One region of the Priestia sp. 3CA3 genome, then DNA from elsewhere that is predicted to be linked to it. Evidence: riboswitches for the same ligand, from Rfam matches in the RefSeq annotation. Region 1 holds a riboswitch; the other holds the start of a gene.

Region 1 (3,175 bases):
GCTGCCTCCGGTAAATGTCCCAACGTTCACCGTTGTACCTTTTTCATAATCGGTTAAGCTCTGCAGAAAAATCACTTGGCGCGCTAGCTCTTCAATAGCATTGATTCCTTCTTTGTGGTGATTACCAGCGTGGGCTGCTTGTCCCCACACCTTTACGGTAAAAATCCCCGCTCCTTTGCGCGACGTTTTTAACGCACCTGAACCCGCCACCGCAGGTTCAGCTACTAGCACAGCTTCACTTCTTTGTGCTTCTTCTTCTATATATTTTTTAGAGGAAATTGATCCAATCTCTTCATCTGAATTGCAGAAAAACACAATTTTTTTATCCATTTCTAAGCCGAGCTCTTGAATCGCTTTAATTGCCCATATTGATTGCACAATGCCGCCTTTCATATCTAAAATTCCCGGACCATAAAGCTTGTTTCCTTCTGTTCTTAGACTCAGCCTTCCCTTTTCCCATACCGTGTCAAAGTGACCGATAATTAAAAGCTGCTTCTCTCCTTCTCCAATCGTAAATTTCAAATGGTTTCCTACTTCTTTTTCTTCTATGATTTCATACCCCACGCCTAAACGCTTCTGAAACAGCTGCGTTAAATACATTCCACACTGATCCACTAACTCTTTACAGTAGGACGGTGATTCTTTTTTCACAAATCCAACTAAATCTTCGAGCATCTCTTGTTCATGTTCTTTTAAATAACTAAATACGCTTTGTTCTACCATTACCTGACTCAAATCAATTCCTCCTCCAAACAACCCCTGCTGCTTGTGCATTCACTGCTTTTATTTATCGTACGTATGAGTATGTTCTACGTTTCACATAACGACCTTAAATTATCCTTAATTATAATGGTTTTCAGACAATTTTCCATCCTTAAAATACAGATAATACTTTAACTTATTCATAACTGACCGAAAATAGCCATAAACTTCAACAAATTTATACAAAAAAGCTTCAATCTTCAACAGATTAAAGCTTTCATTTTATTAATTGACATTTATTTTGATATTTTTCCCTTTTGACTTCACACTTACAAAAACAAACATAGACACTAAAAAAACAAACAAAATAACGCCAACCATTTCAAAGTTTACTTCGGCCCATGGATTAAAGAAAGTGAATGCTAAGTAGAAGGACACCCCGTATGCGAGGATAACAATAATCCAGCCCATCAAGCGGGAAGCAGATTGCCCAAACTTACTCGATTCATTCACCATTTTATGTACAATCAGTGAATCGATTGTATCTGTCAGCATCATACCAAACATAAATACTAGTCCTAATAAAAGCGGCGTATATTTGCCTGCGTTCCCTACAGCTAGAGACCACACGGCCGTTTGACTGACCGTTTCAGCCGCTAGGGCAAACAGCGCTCCTACAAGAATAATTAAAAAAGGATTCGTTGTTCCTTTTGCGATTTTCGGAATAAACTTCCCTTTTAACCCGCTCACCTGAAACTCTTCTTCTTTGTTTTTAGTTCGAAGCAAATGATATGTGTTTAATGTCCCAATCAGAAAGAGAGAGATGATAGATACCCAAGATGCAAAATGATCGAAATATGCTGGAAACGTAAAATTCTTCATCACTACGCCCAGCACCCCGGCCGTGACGGCCACCATTCCTCCATGACCGAGTGAAAACAGCGTTCCGACCCACGGGGCAAAACGGCTGCCCATTCGCCAATTATATCGGGTCTGGCCATCAATAAAAGCTAAGTGATCTGCATCTAATCCGTGCCTGATTCCTAATAAAAAGACAAGTAAAAAAACTGATAAACCTTCCATTTCCTACACTCCTTTTTTTAAAATAAAACGTAAAAAAGCCTCAATTCTATAGAAATTGAGGATGTGTCGGCATATGAAAATAAACAGTAATTGCTCACTGCGTACCTTGATACACCGCCTCTTTCCTAGAAGAGTCAAGTGTACAGAATAGGTAGGTCTCCTGGCTTGAGATCATCATTTTCTACCGCCTTCCCCGTTTTGAGTGACGATAAGATAGAAAACTCCCTGCTTACAGTGGCTGGACCGCTCGAGATTTGCACTCGATTCCCTGTTACCTCTTACGCTATGTAAGAGCACCTAAACTGTGCGAATGATTCATTTTCTTCCTCATTATACTAGTACTCCTTACAAATGAATAGAGAAAATTCAAATAAAAAAGCCCTGCTAAGCTTTACATGCTTAACAGGGCTTTTTAAAGCAATTAAACTACTTCTACCGTTACGTCTACGTTGCCGCTGATTGCTTTTGAATACGGGCAGTATGAGTGGGCTAGGTCTACATATTTTTTAGCTGTTTCTAAATCTAAGCCTTCGATATGAGCTTCAAGCGCTACAGCAATTTTTACTCCTTGATCAGCTTTATCTGGAAGCAGCTGAACCGTAGCTTTTACTTCACTGCTTTTAATTTCTACGTTATGTTTTTTCAACATAAATTCTAACGCACTGTTGAAACAAGCACTGTATCCAGCTGCAAATAGCTGCTCTGGGTTTGTTGCTGTTGTTGCTTCTCCACCAAGCGCTGGAGGTGTTGCAACGTCTAAATTAAAGATATTATCTAAAGAATGAACTTCTCCTGTTCTTCCACCTGTGTTAACGACTGTCGTTTCATATAAAGCTTTCATGTATAAATCTCTCCTCTTTTTTAGTAATTTTATTAAAATTTTTTATTTATCGTTTCTGTAATTTAATTGTACACAATTTAATTTTAAAAAACAAGTGTTAAATACATTAAAAATTTTCCAATAAAAAAAGCCGCGTATATGCGACTTTTTCTTAATAATATTGAGACTGTTCGTCATAAGCTGATTTTCGAAAAATAGACAAGTTGGTAATAGCCCTCATCAGTTTCGTATTAAATATAACATAATGAATAAACAGCGCCAGCACGCAGCCTAAAACGGCTCCTGTTAACACATCGAATGGATAGTGAACGCCAACCCATACCCGTGAAAATGCAATGAGTGCACCCATGACAACCCACATGCGCCCTGAACGTTTGAAATGCAGCCAAATGGTAAAAGTGATAACTAATGCAGATGTAGCATGATCGCTTGGAAATGAAGAATTCGCGGCGTGATCAATAAGCTGATTCACGTGGTGAGAGATAAACGGACGATCTCGATAAGCAAATAAACTAATCACTTTATTGATAATGACTCCTGTGGCACAAG
Region 2 (3,175 bases), on a different contig from region 1:
AAGTTCATGCTTGCCTGCACGGTTAAGTAAGAAATTTGTTCATACAATTCATCGCAATATGCTACCGCTTCATCTGTCTCCCATGCTATTTTCTTTAAGGCAAGCAAATGGTTCCAGCCAAATGTGCCAAGCCCTACTGCGCGGTACTTTTGATTCGTTAGCTTTGCTTGAAGTACCGGCAAATCATTTAACTCAATAACATTATCAAGCATGCGTACTTGAATTGGAATTAAACGTTCAAGTACATCTTCAGTTACGGCTCTCGCTAAGTTAATAGAAGAAAGATTACATACAACAAAATCGCCCGGATTCTTTGTAATAATAATTTTTCCGTCTTCCGTAATTTCCTCTGTTACGACCGTTGTACTTTGGTTTTGCGTGATTTCTGTACATAAGTTACTGCAGTAAATCATGCCCGCGTGTCGGTTTTGATTAGCTCGGTTAACCGTATCACGATAGAACATATAAGGAGTTCCGGTTTCAAGCTGCGAAAGCATAATGCGCTTGAAGATCTCAATAGCAGGCACTGTTTCTCTTGAAAGCTGTTCATTGTTTACACACTCAGCGTAACGAGTGCGGAACGAACCGCTGCCTTCTTCTTCATCATAAAAATCTTCTAACGAGTAGCCCATCAGCGTACGAACTTCGTGAGGATCGAATAAGTGCCAGTCTTCACGTGCTTCTACTTTTTCCATAAACAAATCTGGCAAACATACGCCAGTGAATAAATCATGCGTGCGCTGGCGTTCATCACCATTGTTCAAACGCGCGTCTAAGAATGAAAAAATGTCTTTATGCCAAACATCTAAATATACAGCAATAGCTCCTTGTCGTTGACCTAGCTGATCGACACTTACAGCCGTATTATTTAGCTGTTTCATCCATGGAATTGTTCCTGATGATACGCCTTTAAAACCTTTTATATCACTTCCTCGGCTTCTAATATGACCGAGGTAGACACCAATTCCGCCTCCATTTTTACTAAGCGTGGCCAAATCTGTATTGCTATCATAAATACCGCGTAAGCTGTCATCAATCGTATCAATAAAGCAGCTAGATAGCTGTCCGTAGCTCTTTCCTGCGTTTGAGAGTGTTGGTGTGGCAACCGTCATATATAGACTAGAAAGCGCCCAGTACGCTTCTTTTACTAATGCTGTTCGATTTTCTTTCTTTTCTTGAGACATCAGCGTCATAGCAATGATAAGAAAACGTTCTTGCGGTAATTCGTATACACGCTTATCATGTGATGTCGCTAAATAGCGATCTGCTAATGTCAGCAATCCAATGTATGTAAATAAACGATCGCGTTCAGGAATAATGACTGAAGCAATTTCATTAATTTCTTCTTCTGTATATGTTTTTAATAGCTGTTTATTATAAATGCCGATTTTTGTTAGTTCTTGAATAAGCTGATAAAACGAACCGTACTTCTCTTTTTTATCATAACCTCGGTTGTCCGCTGCTTTTCGATATAGTTCGTTTAAGTAGACGTCTGCCGCCACGTACGTCCAATCTGGTTCTTCCATTGAAATACGCTCTAGGGCTGCCAAAATTAGTACGTTTGCAACCTTTTCGTCCGTCATATTTTCCTTTACTGTAACAGTTTGAATAACCTTTTCCTCATACAAAGAAAAATCAAGTTGCGTAAATTCTTTTTTTAAACGTTCAATATATGCAGTTAATTCATGTAGAATTGTAGGCTTTAATGTATTCACCATAAATATGGCTCCTCTCTTCACTTCAAAATAAAAAATCGCTCACCGTACCTCGGTGAGCGAATAGAACGAAGATAGAAGAAGACACTAAGTCTTTTCTCAATCCTCGCTCTACCCTCTCACCTCCCGAAGAAGATAAAACGACATAAAAAAGGCAGGTCTCCTGACTTATGCTTCTTTTTACTTTAAGGCCTTCCCATGATGTTTACTCACAGTGGATCTCCTTATTTCATCAGCATTCACAGTTGCGGGGACAGCTTTGGATTTTCACCAAATTCCCTTTTAAGTCTTTTTATCAGACACCTTTTTCACTGGAAAACACAAAATATAGTATTTTATTATTGTTTAACAAACAACATATTGTGTTATGTTATAAACACATTATATAGGACAACTTAGAAAACTATCAACCTATTTTCAAAAATAATTTTGTTTTTTACGATAAAATCCTTCGACTTTTTTCATCAAACTACTCCATCATAACATGTTTTGACACGCTTGATGGAACAATGTGCTCTTTTTAAAAAATTTGTCCTATTTTTCTACTAAACATTGCCAACATCAATAAAAAAACCGTTTTTCATAAAAAACGGTTTTTAATTATTTGTATTCTTTTTCAAATGCTGTGATTGTTTTGATAAACTTTTTATCAATATCGTATCCTATCCCCGGTTTTTCCTTCACCTTTATTACTCCGGCTTCTACCTCTACTTCGGGCTTAATAATATCTTTTTCCCAATAGCGAGACGACGCAGAAATGTCACCTGGTATCGTGAAAGAAGGCAGTGTGGCAAGGGCGATGTTATGAGCTCGTGAAATCCCGGCTTCTAACATTCCGCCAACCCAAAGCCTTACACCGTGTAGGGCGCATAAATCATGAATTTTTTTTGCTACAGACATTCCGCCAACTCGACCGATTTTCACATTGATAATCTTGCAGCTTTTTTGTTCGATTGCATGACGTGCATCTTCATAGCTCACAATACTTTCATCTAAGCAAATCGGCGTCTTCATTTGCTTTTGTAATAATCGATGATCAAGGATATCATCCGAACTTAACGGCTGTTCGATCATCATTAAATTCAATTCATCTAGTTTTTTCAATGAATCACTATCGCTTAACGTATAGGCTGAATTGGCATCAGCCATAAGAGGAATGCTTGGAAATTCATCTCGAATTTGTTTCAGTAGCTCATAGTCAGCGCCTGGCTTAATTTTCACTTTAAAGCGCTTATAACCATCTTTCATATAAGTCTTTATTTGTTCTTTCATGATGGAAATATCATTTAAGCCAACTACCACTCCAGCTTCTACAGCAGGCCTTATTCCGCCAATTACTTCAGCTAAGGGCTTATTTTGGCGCTTTGCATACAAATCCCATACAGCACAGTCCAAAGCTGCTTTAGCCATGTTGTTCCGCTTTAGAGGTTTGAATAACTTTTGAACATCCTCTGGTTTTT

The links. A riboswitch is a leader RNA that binds a small molecule or an ion and turns the genes downstream of it on or off. The one in region 1 is predicted to bind cobalamin.
Region 2: linked by a shared signal. The riboswitch ahead of AC1VNJ_RS00080 (ribonucleoside-diphosphate reductase subunit alpha) and the one ahead of AC1VNJ_RS23340 (HoxN/HupN/NixA family nickel/cobalt transporter) in region 1 are both predicted to bind cobalamin.

Annotation. Positions count from the first base shown of each region.
Region 1 is NZ_JBXENJ010000011.1:92,703-95,877, forward strand. It holds gene AC1VNJ_RS23335 (M20 family metallopeptidase) at 1-756, opposite strand, end outside; gene AC1VNJ_RS23340 (HoxN/HupN/NixA family nickel/cobalt transporter) at 988-1,785, opposite strand; cobalamin riboswitch at 1,919-2,101, opposite strand; gene AC1VNJ_RS23345 (organic hydroperoxide resistance protein) at 2,207-2,626, opposite strand; gene AC1VNJ_RS23350 (undecaprenyl-diphosphatase) at 2,778-3,175, opposite strand, start outside.
Region 2 is NZ_JBXENJ010000001.1:17,082-20,256, reverse strand. It holds gene AC1VNJ_RS00080 (ribonucleoside-diphosphate reductase subunit alpha) at 1-1,718, opposite strand, end outside; cobalamin riboswitch at 1,852-2,037, opposite strand; gene menC (o-succinylbenzoate synthase) at 2,316-3,175, opposite strand, start outside.